Regions from separate parts of the Rathayibacter sp. VKM Ac-2801 genome, predicted to be linked through region 2. Evidence: riboswitches for the same ligand, from Rfam matches in the RefSeq annotation. Region 2 holds a riboswitch; the other holds the start of a gene.

Region 1 (7,345 bases), 280 kb from region 2:
TCGGCCGTGACGGCGCTCGCGGACGAGGCCGTCCGGCTCCTGGACGACGGAGCCGAGCCACCCCTGCCGGACGCCGCCTGGTTCGCCGGGCTGCCGGCGCGGCTCGCCGCTCCGCTCGAGGCCGCCCGGGCCGGTTCCGCCGCGGCCGACGCGGCGCACGAGGCCGCGGGCACCGCTCTCGACGAGGCCCGGCGCATCGCCCGGGGCCAGGAGCGGCGCCGGCGCGCCCTCATCGAGGCGGAGGAGCTCGCGGTCGCCGAGGCGCACGTCGAGCAGCAGCGGGCGGGGATCGAGCGCGCGCGCCGGGCCGACGGAGTGCTGCCGCTGCTCCGCTCGGCCCGCGCCGCCGCCGAGAAGGAGCGGGCCGCCCTGCAGCAGCGCCACCTCGCCGCCGAGGCGTTCGGTGGCGCGTCCGCAGGTCCGGCCGCCGAGACGGCCGAACGGCTCGCCGCCGTCCTCGGCGCCCTCGCCGAGGCGCTGGCCGAGGAGCGCCGGCTCCCCGACGCGGAGCGCGCCGCCGAGCGGTCCGTGCGCGCCGAGCGGGCGGCGGCGACCGCGCTCGCCGGGATCGAGGCGGAGCTGCGCGAGCTGCCCGCCCGGGTCGACGAGCTGGCCGCCGAGGAGGAGTCCCTGGGCGGGGAGGCCGCCGCCGTCCCCGCGCGCGTCGACGCGCTCGCCGCGCTCGAGCGGAGGATCGCCGCGGCCCTCGAGCGCGATCTCACCGCGGCGAGCCTGCAGCGGCTCCGCACGGAGTACGCCGACGCGGCGCGCGTCCACGGCGAGCGCGCCGCGGAGCAGTCCGCCCTGATCGCGCGCCGCTTCGCCGGGTTCGCCGGGGAGCTCGCCGAGCGGCTGGAGCCGGGCGAGCCCTGCCCGGTCTGCGGCTCGTGCGAGCACCCCCGTCCGGCCGAGCACGACGGCCCGACGACGGTCGGCACCGACGACCTCGACCGGGCCCGCGTCGCCGTGGAGCGCGCCGCCGCCGCCCTCGACGGCGCCCGCGAGCGCGAAGGAGCCACGGCCCGGGCCCTGGCGGCCCTCGAGGAGCGGGTGGGCGGGGACGCGGACCCGGAGTCGCTCCGCCCGGCGCACGAGGAGCGGCTCGCCTCGGCCCGCGCCGCTGCCGCCCGCACGGAGGAGCTGCGGCGCGATCGCACCCGGCTGCGCACCCGGATCGACGCTCTCACGACCGGACGGGACGCCGCTCGCGAGGAGCACCGGGCCCGCGCCGACGAGTCCGGCCTCGCCGCCGAAGCGCTGCGGGTGCTGCGGGAGCGCGTCGAGGCCTCCCGCGACGGCGCGACGAGCGTCGCCTCGCGGGTCAAGCAGCTGAGCGCTCAGCGCCGCCGGGCCGTCGCCCTGGTCGAGGCCGAGGAGGCGGCCGTCTCGCGGTCCGAGGCCGCCGCCGCCACCCGGGAGGAGCTCGCCGAGGTGCTCGCCGAGCGCGGCTTCGCGACCGCCGAGGAGGCCGAGTCGGCCGCGCTGGCGAGCGGGGACCGGGCGCGGGCCGAGGCCGTCGTCGCCGAGCACGAGCGGCGGCGGAGCGCGACGGAGGCGGTGCTCGCCGACCCGGAGCTCCGCGAGCTGCCCGCTGTGGCCGTCGACGTCGCCGGCGCAGAGGAGCGCTCGCGCGAGGCCTCCGCCCGTCGCGACGAGGCGCGGGCCGGCCTCTCCGTGCTCGAGCACCGCTCCGAGCGCCTGGCCGAGCTCGCCGCGACGGCCGCCGGTCGCCTCGCCGTGCTCGACGAGCGCCTCCGCCGCCACGAGGAGCTGCGCGCGCTGGCCGAGACCGTCTCCGGCCGCGGGCAGAACACGCGGCGGATGGACCTCGAGGCCTTCGCCCTCGCCGGTCGCCTGGAGGAGATCGTGACCGCGGCGAACCTCCGCCTCGACGCGATGACCAGCGGCCGCTACGCGCTCGCCCACGACGACTCGCTCGCCTACCGCGGCGCCGCCTCCGGCCTCGGGATCGACGTGCTCGACGCCTTCACCGGCGTCCGTCGCCAGCCCGCCTCGCTCTCCGGCGGCGAGACGTTCCTCGCCTCGCTCGCCCTCGCCCTCGGCCTCGCCGACGTGGTGACGGCGCAGTCCGGCGGCATCTCGCTCGAGACCATGTTCATCGACGAGGGCTTCGGCTCGCTCGACGCCGAGACGCTCGAGACGGCGCTCAGCACGCTCGACGAGCTGCGGTCGGGCGGCCGGACGATCGGCCTGATCAGCCACGTCGACGCGATGCGCGAGCGGCTGCCGATCGGCCTCCGCGTGGCGGTGGGGCCGCGCGGGGACTCGACGATCCTCACCGGCTGAACGATCACGACGGGGCTCCGGGGAGACGAGGCCCCGCGCCCGCTCCCTCCACTCGAACGCGCGGGCGAGTGCGCCCGCGCCCGCTGCTAGGGTCGTGCGCAGTGACACGGGGTGCCCGCCAGGGCTGAGAGAAGACCCGTTGAACCTGATCTAGTTCGTACTAGCGAAGGGATGTCGCGAATGAGCATTCGCACGCCTGTCCACCCGACCCTCCCCTCCGACACGGCGCCCGACCCGGCGTCCGTGGGCCGCGATCTCGCCGAGCTCCGCGCTGCCGGGCCCCTGGTGCAGTGCATCACGAACGCGGTCGTCACCGGCTTCACCGCGAACAGCCTGCTGGCCCTCGGCGCCAGCCCGGCGATGTGCGACCTGCCCGGCGAGGCGGGCGTCTTCGCGGGCCTCGCCTCCGCCGTGCTCGTCAACCTCGGCACCCCCGGAGCGGAGCAGCGCGAGGGTGCTCGCGAGGCGGTCGCCGCGGCCGGACGCGCCGGCACTCCGTGGGTGCTCGATCCGGTCGCCGTCGGCCCGCTGCCCGTGCGCACAGCTCTCGCGGTGGAGCTGCTCGAGGCGCGGCCCGCGATCATCCGCGGCAACGCCTCCGAGATCCTCGCCCTGGCGGGTGCCGGTGCGGGCGGCCGCGGCGTGGACGCCGTCGACACCGCCGAGCAGGCGCTCGACTCCGCCCGCGTCCTCGCCCGCCGCACGGGCGGCGTGGTCGCCGTCTCGGGAGCGGTCGACCTCGTCACCGACGGCGAGCGGGTCGTCCGGGTCACGGGTGGCCACGCGCTGCTGACCCGCGTGACCGGCGGCGGATGCGCACTCGGCGCCGTGATGGCGGCGTTCCTCGGCGCGGGCGCCCGCCCGCTGGACGCGGCCGTCAGCGCCTCCGCGGTCTGGGGACTCGCCGCCGAGCGGGCCGCAGTCGCGAGCAGCGGTCCCGGATCCTTCGCGGTCGGCCTCCTCGACGCCCTCGCTGCCCTCCAGCCGGCCGACGCCGAGTCCGGAGCGCGGATCGCATGAGCCTCGACCTCTCCCTCTACCTCGTCACCGACACCGCCCAGTGCGGCCCGCGCGGCGTGCCCGCCGTGGTCGCCGCAGCTGTCCGAGGCGGAGTCACGACCGTGCAGATCCGCGATCACGACGCCTCGGCCGCCGAGCTCGTCGCTCTGACCCGGGCCGTCGCCGCCGTCCTCGACGAACGCACGACCCTGCTGGTCGACGACCGCGTCGACGTCGCCCTCGCCGCCCGCCTCTCGGGCGCCCGCGTCCACGGCGTCCACCTCGGGCAGTCCGACCTGCCCGTCACCGCCGCCCGCTCGCTGCTCGGGCCCGACGCGGTGATCGGGCTCACCGCGAACACCCCCGAGCACCTCGCCGCCGTCCGGGCCCTGCCCGCGGGGACTGTCGACTACCTCGGCGTCGGCGTCATCCGGCCCACCGCGACCAAGCCCGACCACCCCGCTCCCCTCGGTGTGGACGGGTTCGCCGCCCTCGCCGCGGCCACGGCGCTGCCCTGCGTCGCCATCGGCGGAGTCGGAGCCGCGGACGCCGGCCCGCTCCGCCTGGCCGGCGCGGCCGGACTCGCGGTCGTGTCGGCGATCTGCACGGCCGCCGACCCCGCGGCGGCCGCCCGCCTGATGCGAGCGGAGTGGGACCGGTGACCGCCGGCGCCCGCATCCCCCGGGTCCTCAGCATCGCCGGCACCGATCCGACCGGCGGTGCCGGCGTCCAGGCCGACCTCAAGTCGATCGGCGCGCTCGGCGGCTACGGCATGGCGGTCGTCACCGCGCTCGTCGCGCAGAACACCCGCGGCGTCCGCTCCGTGCACCTGCCGCCTGCCTCGTTCCTCCGCGAGCAGCTCGACGCGGTGAGCGACGACGTCACGATCGACGCGGTGAAGATCGGGATGCTCGCCACGGCCGAGTACGCCGGAGTCGTCGCCGAGTGGCTCGACGAGGCCCGGCCGCCGGTCGTGGTCGTGGATCCGGTGATGGTCGCGACCAGCGGGCACCGGCTGCTCGCTCCCGAGGCCGAGGACGCCGTGCGCGACCTGCTCCGCCGAGCCGACCTGGTGACGCCGAACCTCCCCGAGCTGGGCGTGCTCGCCGGAGAGCCGACCGCCTCCGACTGGCCGGCCGCGCTCGCGCAGGGAGCGGCGCTCGCCCGGGCCCTCGACGCCGCCGTGCTGGTGAAGGGCGGCCACCTCGCCGGCCCCGCCACCCCGGACGCGATCGTCACCCCCGACGGCCTCGTGCGCGAGGTCCCGGGCGAGCGCGTCGCCACCTCGAACACGCACGGCACCGGCTGCTCGCTCTCGTCCGCGATGGCGACGCTCCTGGCCGGCCAAGACGCCTCCTCCGACGCCCTGGTCGAGGCGCTGACAGAGGCCAAGGAGTGGCTGACCGGCGCCCTGCGCGCCGCCGACGCTCTCGAGGTCGGTACCGGCAACGGCCCGATCGACCACTTCCACCGGCTCCGTCCCCCGGCGTTCTGCGCGGACGTGTGGGAGCGGACGCGGACGCTCCGCGACGAGATCGACGCGCTCCCGTTCGTGCGCGCGCTCGGCGACGGCTCCCTCGGGCGCGAGGACTTCGAGTGGTACCTCGAGCAGGACGCTCTCTACCTGACCGAGTACGCCCGCGTCCTGGCCGTGGCGGCGCAGCGTGCGCCGACCACCGCCGAGCAGGTCTTCTGGGCCGAGGGCTCGGCGTCCGCCCTCGCCGCGGAGGCGCAGCTGCACCGCGACCGGCTCGGGACCCGTGAGTCGGCACCCGCACCCGCGACCCGCGGCTACACCGATCATCTGCTCGCGGTCGCGTCGCACGGCGGCTACGGCGAGATCGTCGCCGCCCTGCTGCCCTGCTTCTGGCTCTACGCCGACGTCGGATCGCGCCTCGCCGCCTCGGGGCACCCCGAGCACCCCTACGCGGACTGGCTGCTCACCTACGGCGACCCGGTCTTCGCGACCGCCACCGAGCGGGCGATCGCGATCACGGAGCAGGCCGCGCAGGACGCCTCGCCGAGGGAGCGCGTCGCGATGAGGGACGCGTTCCTGCGGTCCAGCCTGTTCGAGAGGGACTTCTTCGCCGCACCCCTCGCGCGGACCGGCTGAGCGCACTCAGCCGGTCCGGGCGGACGTGCTCAGCCGATCGCCTCGCGCAGGACGTGCATGAGGGCGTCCAGCTGCACCGTGTCGGCCGAGGCCGTCTCGGCGTCCGCGCCGTCGAGCGCGCGGGCGGCGAGGCCGGCCTTGGCGTCGATGAGCTCCGCGATCTTCGCGTCGATCGTGTGCGCCGCGATGATCCGCCACGCCGTCACCGGCTCCTCCTGGCCGATGCGGTGCACGCGGTCGATCGCCTGCGTCTGCTCGGCGGAGGTCCACGACAGCTCCGCGAGCACCACGTTGGAGGAGGCCTGCAGGTTCACGCCGACGCCCGCGGCGGTGAGCGAGCAGACGGCGACCGAGACGTCGGGGTCCTCGTTGAAGGCGTCGATCTGCGTCTGGCGGAACGCCGCGGTCTGGTCGCCGCGGATGGAGACGGACGTCAGCTCCCGCTTCTCGAAGGTGTCCTCCGCCTGGTCCATCACGTCGATGTGCTTGGCGAAGAAGACGACCTTGCCCACCGAGCGGGCCAGCTGCGAGGCGTAGTCGGCGGCCAGCGCCGCCTTGGCCTGGCCGATCCGGCGCACCATGGTGAAGACGTTCTCGCCGGTCTTGGCCGACTTCGACTCCTCGAGCTCGCTCTGCGCCACGATGCGGATGAACCGCTCGCGCTCGTCGTCGGCGAGCTCGTGCGTGATCGAGGCGGTGACCGCCGTGAAGCGCTGCAGCATCCGGGCGCCGAGCTCGCGCTCCGCCTTCTGGATGGAGCGGCCCAGGTCGTCGTCCAGCTCGACGGGCAGGTCGACGATCCGCTTCGAGGGCAGGTCGGCGGCGACGTCGATCTTCTTGCGCCGGACGATGCCGAGGTCGATCACGGCCTCGCGCGCCTCCGGGTAGAAGCCCGTGTCGGCGGGAGTGAGGCCCGTCTCCTCGAGGCGGCCCATCAGCTCCGGCCCCGGCTTGGACTCGTCGATCCAGCCGAGGAAACGCCAGATGGCGCGGAAGTCGTCGACGTCGTTGATCAGCGGGGTACCGGTCAGCGCGATCATCAGCGGATCGTGCCCCGGCGTGGTCTCGCGGATCCTCGACGCGAGCGCGAGCACGCTCTGCGAGCGCTGCGAGCGGAGGTTCTTGATGAAGTGCGCCTCGTCGACGACCATGCCGCGGAAGCCCAGGCTCCCGAGCCAGCCGATGTGCCGGTCGAGGATGTCGTAGTTGACGATGACCACGTCGGCGAACGCGTCGAGCGTGCCGCCGTCTCCGTGGATGACCGTGGCGCGCCGCTGCGGCGTCCAGTGCTCGACCTCGCGCGCCCAGTTCATCTTGACGACGTTCGGCACCACCGCGAGCAGCGGGTACGCCCCGACCACCGAGGCGGCGAGGAGGCTCTGCGCGGTCTTGCCCAGACCCGGCTCGTCGGCGAGCAGGAAGCTGCGGTGGCCCTCGCGGGCGCTCTCGATGAAGCGCGCCTGGTGCGGCATCAGCTCACGGCCGCGCGGCGAGACCCGGTCGAGCTTCGGCGGCTCCGGGAGCTCCATGCTCGCGGCCCGTCCGCCCGCTCCGTACTCGAACGCCTTGAAGAGCGGCCCGAGCAGCTCCCAGTCGTCGAGTCTGCGGCGCGGCGCCGGAGCCGAGGCCTCGGCGATCGAGAAGTCCGGCGGGAGGAAGGGGTTCGCCAGCTGGCGGGCGCGCACCGACTGCGGCACGACCTGGTTGACCGGCACCTCGGGCTTGGGCTCCGGCTCGGTCACGATCAGGAGCTCGTCGGGGCTGAGCTCAGCGCCCGCCTCGAGCAGCCAGTCCCGGCGCAGCTTCTGCGCGGCCGCCGTGACGCCCGCCTCGGACTCGAGCAGCGCGATCAGGCTGGTGTCGCGGGCGGCCGTCTTGGCCAGGATCGTGGCGATGCCGTCGAGGCGCTTCATCTCCTCGGCGCGC
Region 2 (7,345 bases):
ACGTCGGGGCCGCGGGCGGCGAGCGAGGCGGCGAGCTCACCCGCGTCGCCGCTGGTCTCGATGTTCTGACTGACGACGGTGAACGAACCGGAGCGCACGGCGGGTGCCGGCAGCGCGACCGGCAGCACCAGCACGCCGTAGACCATCGCCAGCACGGTGACCGCGGCCGCCGTCCGGCGCGACCGGAGGGCCACCGCGGCCGCGATGAGGAGCAGCACGAGCAGCCCGGTCCACGGGATCCCGACCTCGAGGACCGACAGCCAGCCGATCGGATCGGGCAGCGCACGGTGGAAGGCGAGGAAGGCGGCGAGCACGAGGCTCGCGACCGCCACCACGGCCGAGCGCACGGGGCGGCGGCGGGTGCGGGCGGACATCCGTCGATCATGACAGCAGGTCCCCGGAGGTCCATGGACGAGTCCTGTGCGCCCCGGCGGGCCGCTTGTCGCCGCGGAGAGCCGCGGAGTACCGTCGCACCATGCCCAACATCGCAGTCTCCCTGGCCGACACCGTCACCACCGCGGGTACCGCGACGATCTACGGCGAGCCCGTCACCGTCGACGGCGTCTCGCTCGTCCCCGTCGCCCTCCGCTGGTTCGGCTTCGGCGGAGGCAGCGGCTCCGAGGACGGCCAGGAGGGCGGCGGCGGAGGCGGCGGCGCCACGGTCATCCCGATCGGCGCTTACATCAAGGACGACCTCGGCCTGCGGTTCCAGCCGAACGTGATCTCGGTCCTCGCCGTCGGCATCCCCTTCGTGTGGGTGACCGGCAAGGCCCTCGCGCGCATCATCCGCGCCCTCAAGAAGTAGTCGGAGCGGCCCCGCGTCAGCTGGCGCGCTGCTGGCGCGCGGGGTACCACTTCTTCTTCGTCCGGCCGAAGCCGACGATCAGCCGCTCGGCGTCGTCCGGCCGACGGGGGTCGTAGATCACCGCGGCCGGCTCGCCGGCCATCCACGCGTCCCCGCGCTTCAGCGGGTACTTCTGCGCGCGCTTCTCCACACCCTCCGCGGTCCGGTAGACGACCAGGAGCCGACCCAGATCCCGCGCCGAATCGCGGTCGCCGCGCGACGGATCCGGCCCGACGACGCGCGCCGGCACCCGCGTGCCGTAGCTGAGCAGCTCGCGCCGGATCCGCGCACGGCGCTGCCAGAGCAGGGCCTGCAGCAGGACGATCAGCAGCACGGCCAGGACGACGACCACCGACCACGACATGACGTCTATGATTGCCGACGAACACGGGAGTCCGGTGCACCGGGCTGAGAGGAAGGCAGCAGCCTTCGACCGTCGAACCTGATCTGGGTCATGCCAGCGAAGGAACGTTTCGATCTCCTCTTACCAACCCGTGCCCTCCATTCGCTTCCACGAAAGGGCACGTCAGTGCAGAACACGAACGCGCAGAACACGAACGCGCAGAACACGAACGCGCAGAACACGAACGCGCAGAACACGAACGCGCAGAATCCCACCTCCTCCGCCCCGGCCCGGCGCGATCTGCGCTGGCGGGTCGTCGACATCGTGGTGGCGAGCGTCGTCGCCGTCGCGAGCGGGATCGTCTTCTGGGCCTGGGGCCTGGCGACGAACGTCCTCGGCCTCGCCTTCGAGTTCCTGCCGGGGCTCGGCGGTCTCCTCGGCGGCGGCTGGCTCTTCGCCGGCGTCCTCGGCGGCCTGATCATCCGCAAGCCCGGAGCGGCGCTCTACACCGAGCTGGTCGCCGCGGCCGTCTCGGCTCTGATCGGCACTCAGTGGGGCTTCACCGTGCTGATCTCCGGACTCGTGCAGGGACTCGGCGCCGAGATCGTCCTGGCGCTCTTCCTCTACCGCAGCGGCCGTCCGCTCGTCGCGATGCTGGCCGGCGCCGGTGCGGGGCTGGCCCTCGCGATCAACGACCTGCTGTCGTACTACGCCGTCAACGACGCGCTCTTCAAGACCGTCTACGTCGCCTCCTCGATCGTCTCGGGCGCGCTCCTGGCCGGGCTGCTGTCCTGGTTCGCGGTGCGGGGGCTCGCGGCCTCCGGAGCGCTGGACCGCTTCGCCTCGGGGCGCGAGGGCCGAACGGTCGAGGGAGTCGGCGCGGGCGCTCGATGAGCGGCGCCTCCGTCCGGGCGAGGGGCTGGAGCTGGCGGCACGCGGGACGCTCCCGCGACGCCCTCTCCGGCCTCGATCTCGCGCTGGAGCCGGGGGAGCGCGTGCTGCTCCTCGGCCCCTCCGGCGCGGGCAAGAGCACGCTGCTGCACGCCCTGGCCGGCGTCCTCGGCGGGGAGGAGGACGGCTCCGCGGCCGGGGAGCTCGAGATCGACGGAGCGGCACCGCTCACCCGGCGCGGTGTCGCGGGGCTCGTGCTGCAGGATCCGGACACCCAGGCGGTCCTCGCGCGGGTCGGCGACGACGTCGCCTTCGCCTGCGAGAACCTCGGCGTGGCGCGCGAGGAGATCCCCGCGCGCGTGCGGGAGGCGCTCGACGACGTCGGTCTCGACGTGCCGCTCGACCACTCCACCTCGGCGCTCTCGGGCGGGCAGAAGCAGCGGCTCGCCCTGGCGGGAGTCCTCGCCATGCGTCCGCGGCTCCTGCTCCTCGACGAGCCCACCGCCAACCTCGACCCGGACGGCGTCCGCGAGGTGCGGGCGGCGGTCGAGCGCACGGCCGCCCGCACGGGAGCGACGCTGATCGTCGTCGAGCACCGGGTCGACGTCTGGGTCGGCCTCGTCGACCGGGTCGTGGTGCTCGGGAGGGACGGCGCGGTCGTCGCCGACGGCGCTCCGGCGGAGGTCCTCGACCGGGCGCACGACGTGCTCCGCGCCTCCGGCGTCTGGCTGCCGGGTGACACCCCCGCACGGCGCGCAGCGAGCGCGCTGCCGTCGCCCGCCGCCCTGAGCGCGCACGACCTCGCCATCGGCCGGCCCGTCCTCGGGCGGCGCCGCTCGAGTGTCGTGGCCTCCGGGCTCGACCTCGCCGTCGACTCCGCGCGGGCCACGGCCGTGCTGGGACCCAACGGCGCGGGGAAGTCGACCCTCGCGCTCACTCTGGCCGGCCTCCTGGCGCCGGTATCAGGGCGGGTGACCGCCTCCGAGTCGCTCCGCGCCGGTGCGGGCCCCGAGCCGATCCGCTGGACCTCGGCTCAGCTCGCCGGACGGATCGCGATGGTGTTCCAGGAGCCGGAGCACCAGTTCCTCACCGCCCGCGTCCGCGCCGAGCTCGCGCTGGGCGCCCGCGACGAGGCGGAGCGGAGGCGGGCGGAGGACCTCCTGGAGCGTCTCGGCCTCGCGCACCTCGCCGACGCCAACCCGTTCACCCTCTCCGGAGGCGAGAAGCGGCGCCTGGCTGTCGCGTCCGCCCTGACCCGATCGCCGTCCGTGCTCGTCCTCGACGAGCCGACGTTCGGGCAGGACCGCCTGACCTGGGAGGTGCTCGTCGACCTCCTCGCCGAGCAGCGCGACGAGGGAACGGCGGTGCTCGCCGTCACCCACGACGGGGCGCTGGTCGCCGCTCTCGCCGACTCGGTCGTCACCCTCGGCGCCCGTGAGGCGGTGTCGGGATGACGCTCCTCGACTCCGTTCCCGCGCGCAGCCGGATCGCCCGGGCCAACCCGGTCGCCAAGCTCCTCGCCAGCCTGGTGATCGCGTTCGCGCTCCTCCTCACGGTCGACGCGGTCTCCGCAGCGACGGCGCTGGTGCTCGAACTGCTGGTGCTGCCCTTCGCGGGGCTCCGGGCGGGAGAGCTCGTCCGCCGGACAGCGCCCGTCTGGATCGCGGCTCCGCTCGCCGGGCTCTCGACGGTCCTCTACGGGCGCGACAGCGGTGCCGTCTACGCGGAGTTCCTCATCGTCTCGGTCACGGAGGGATCGGTCGCCCTCGGGCTGGCCATCGCGCTGCGCGTCCTGGCGATCGGACTGCCGAGCGTTGTGCTGATCGCCACCACCGACCCGACCGACCTGGCGGACGGCCTCGCGCAGATCCTGCGCCTGCCCTCGCGCTTCGTGCTCGGCGCTCTCGCCGGCATGCGGCTCGTCGGGCTGCTCGTCGACGACTGGCGCACGCTCTCGATGGCCCGCCGGGCCCGCGGGGTCGCCGACGGCCGCGGGCCGGTCGAGGTGCTCCGCAGCCTCGCCTCCCGCACGTTCTCGCTGCTCGTGCTGGCCATCCGCCGGGGGAGCAGGCTCGCGACGGCGATGGAGGCGAAGGGCTTCGGCTCCGGTATCCCGCGCACGTGGGCGCGGCAGTCCCGCCTCGGAGCCGGCGACCTGCTGCTGCTCGCGGGCGGAGTGCTCATCGCGGCCGTCGCCGTGACGGCCTCCGTCGCCACCGGCTCCTGGAGCTTCGTCCTGCATGGCTGAGCGGGTCCTGCCGCTCACGGACAGGACGGCGCGCGACCTCGCCCGCTCCGTGATCGCGCGGCGGCGTCGGACGGTGCTGCTGGACGGACCGAGCGGCTCCGGCAAGTCGACGTTCGCGCGCGCGCTGGTCGAGCACCTCCGTCTCGCGCCGCCGGCACCGTCCGTCGCGCTCGTGCGGATGGACGACCTCTACCCCGGCTGGACGGGCCTGGGCCGGGCGTCGCGGGAGACGGCCGGGACCCTCGTCCGCCCCCACGGCCTCGGCCTCACGGCGCACTGGCGGCCCTGGAACTGGGCCGCGGGGACGACGGCCGGTCGCCGCGTCGTCCGCGAGACCCTCCTGGTGCTGGAGGGCTGCGGGTCGGCCGGCGCCGCCGCCCGCCGTCACGCCGATCTGGTGGTCTGGCTCGAGGCGGACGACGAGGTGCGGCGCACGCGCGCGCTCGACCGCGACGGCGAGCTCTTCGCTCCGCACTGGGACGCCTGGGATCGCGACTTCCGCTCCTACTGCGCGGGGGAGCGACCCCGCGAGCACGCGGACCTCGTGCTGGACACGGGCGGCGGGGGAGCGGTGCGCGGCTGAGGGGTCCTCTCCGAGCGCGGCGACGCGCGGATGCCGGCGACGCGCGGATGCCGGCGGGCGGCTCTCCCTCGGCGGCGGTCAGGCCCAGCCGAGCTCGTGCAGCCGGTCGTCGTCGATGCCGTAGAAGTGGGCGATCTCATGCACGAGGGTGACGTGGATCTCGTCGCGCAGCGCGTCCAGATCCTCGCACACGGCGAGGTGCGGCTCTCGGAACAGCACGATGCGGTCCGGCATCTCGCCGAAGCCGTAGCGCTCGCGCTCGGTGAGGGCGACTCCGTCGTAGTAGCCGAGCAGATCGAGCGTCCCGTCCTCGGGCCGGTCCTCCACCACGAACACGACGTTGTCGAGCCCGTCGACCATGTCGTCCGGGAGCGCGTCGAGCTCGGAGACCACCAGAGCTTCGAAGGCGTCCTCGCCCAGGTCGAGCATCCGGGACCTCTCTCCGTCGGCGACGCTGCAGGTCGCCGGATGTGCGAAGAGGCCCGGAGTCGGAACTCCGGGCCTCTTCCGCTGCATGCACAGCCACTGGGGTGAGTAACGGGGCTCGAACCCGCGACCTCCTAGACCACAACCAGGCGCTCTGCCAACTGAGCTATACCCACCAGGAGCGTGTTCCGCCGGGGTGACCCGCCGAAGCAACTGTACGAGAGTACTACATCCGGGAGGCGAACTCGTCCACGACCGCGGCCGACACGGCCTGCACCTCGGCGGTGCTCGGCCCCGGCTGCTCCACGAACACGGCACGGCGGTAGTACTGCAGCTCGCGGATGCTCTCGAGGATGTCGGCGAGCGCGCGGTGCCCGCCGTGCTTCTTGGGCGCGTTGAAGTAGATGCGCGGGAACCAGCGCCGTGCCAGCTCCTTGATCGTGCTGACGTCGACGTTGCGGTAGTGCAGGTGGCCGTCGAGGCGCGGCATGAACTTCGCGAGGAAGGCGCGGTCGGTGCCGATCGAGTTGCCGGCGAGCGGAGCCTGCTGCTCGGCCGGGACGTGCTTCAGCACGTACTCGAGCACCTCGTACTCCGCCTCCGCGACACTGACGCCGGAAGGGATCTCGACCAGCAGGCCGGAGGTCTCGTGCATCGACCGGACGAAGTCGCCCATGTTCTCGAGCGCGGTCGCGTCGGGCCGGATGACGAGGGAGAGCCCCTCGTCGAGCGGGTTCAGCTCGAAGTCGGTGACGACGACGGCGATCTCGACGAGCTCGTCGACGGAGAGGTCGAGCCCCGTCATCTCGCAGTCGATCCAGACAAGACGGTCGGGGGCGCTACTCATGCCGGGCAGTCTATCGGCGGCCGCCGACACCCGGTCCGGCCGCCCCGCTCCTCCTACACTGGATCCTCGTGATCACGCTCGCCTGCTGCCTCCTGATCGTCAACGCCGTGTGGAACGCGATCGTCTGGCCGCCCTTCCTCCGCCGCGTCCGTAAGGACCCGCGGGCGCGGGACGCGAACGGCCGCGCGACGACCTTCCTCCGCGTGCACACGGTCCTCATCGGCATCTCGCTCGCCCTCGCCGTCGTCTCCCTGGTCGTGGGAGTGCTGGGACTCGTCCGGGGCGCGTAGGCCCGGGCGGGCGCGGCCCCCGCGCTTCGGTATCGTGGTCGAGTCCGCCCCCGTAGCTCAGCGGATAGAGCAGGAGCCTTCTAATCTCTTGGTCGCAGGTTCGATTCCTGCCGGGGGCACCATCGAGATCCTCGCCGGGGGCACCATCGGGTCGGAAGCGCGTCGGTCGCCGCCCCGCGGCCTCCTCCGCGGCCGCGGGTGGCTCACCGACGACGTGTCGCCCTCGTCTCCGGACCGTGTCGCGGCTGCGCCTCGAGCGGCACGACACGCCTTCGGGGGTGAGGTCGGGGGCCAGCGGGGTTTTCCTCCGCCCGGGTGCCCCTCGGACGAGGACTCGCGGTCACTGCACCAGTAACACACCGGCAAATCGGAGGCAACACCGGCGTGTTTCCCACCCGATGTCGTTTGAGTGTCGTTCAGGCACCTAGTCTTGGGGTGTCCGGAATTACAACGACGTAACGAACGGAGGTACGACCATGCTGCTCCTCGCCATCCTCGGTGGAATCGCCGTCGCGTGGACGATCGTCGCGGCGCCCCTCGCCGTACTGGTCGGCCGAGTCGCCCGTGCACGAGATGCACACAGCTAGTCAGTACACGCACCGCCCGCACCACGGAGAAGGCCCCGATCGCACTCGCGATCGGGGCCTTCTTCTCGTGGTCGGTCGGGGACGCTCAGATCGAGCTGCGCTCCTCGCGGCGGTCGTCGTCCGAGGCGGGCCGCTCGAACCGCGCTTCGTCCGCCCGGACGACGTCCTCGTCGTCGGCCGGCACGTCGTCGCGGTCGCCCTCGGCCGGAGCCGACGGCGTCGCGTCGTGCTCCGCGTCCGGCTGCGGCTCCGCGGAAGGAGCCGATCGCTGCGGGTCGACGGGCGG

Evidence for each region. Region 2 has a riboswitch for thiamine pyrophosphate ahead of GSU45_RS08700 (ECF transporter S component). Riboswitches for the same ligand answer to the same signal wherever they lie in the genome.
Region 1: linked by a shared signal. The riboswitch ahead of thiM (hydroxyethylthiazole kinase) and the one ahead of GSU45_RS08700 (ECF transporter S component) in region 2 are both predicted to bind thiamine pyrophosphate.

Annotation. Positions count from the first base shown of each region.
Region 1 covers NZ_CP047183.1:2,162,597-2,169,941, forward strand. The annotation lists gene GSU45_RS09980 (AAA family ATPase) at 1-2,307, shown strand, start outside; TPP riboswitch at 2,405-2,496, shown strand; gene thiM (hydroxyethylthiazole kinase) at 2,488-3,327, shown strand; gene thiE (thiamine phosphate synthase) at 3,324-3,968, shown strand; gene thiD (bifunctional hydroxymethylpyrimidine kinase/phosphomethylpyrimidine kinase) at 3,965-5,419, shown strand; gene GSU45_RS10000 (DEAD/DEAH box helicase) at 5,449-7,345, opposite strand, start outside.
Region 2 covers NZ_CP047183.1:1,885,262-1,892,606, reverse strand. The annotation lists gene GSU45_RS08715 (endonuclease/exonuclease/phosphatase family protein) at 1-374, opposite strand, end outside; gene GSU45_RS08710 (hypothetical protein) at 476-805, shown strand; gene GSU45_RS08705 (DUF3592 domain-containing protein) at 822-1,208, opposite strand; TPP riboswitch at 1,223-1,330, shown strand; gene GSU45_RS08700 (ECF transporter S component) at 1,488-2,081, shown strand; gene GSU45_RS08695 (ATP-binding cassette domain-containing protein) at 2,078-3,532, shown strand; gene GSU45_RS08690 (energy-coupling factor transporter transmembrane component T) at 3,529-4,326, shown strand; gene GSU45_RS08685 (ATP-binding protein) at 4,319-4,909, shown strand; gene GSU45_RS08680 (metallopeptidase family protein) at 4,988-5,338, opposite strand; tRNA gene GSU45_RS08675 (tRNA-His) at 5,436-5,511, opposite strand; gene orn (oligoribonuclease) at 5,562-6,182, opposite strand; gene GSU45_RS08665 (hypothetical protein) at 6,251-6,472, shown strand; tRNA gene GSU45_RS08660 (tRNA-Arg) at 6,519-6,594, shown strand; gene GSU45_RS08655 (hypothetical protein) at 7,145-7,345, opposite strand, start outside.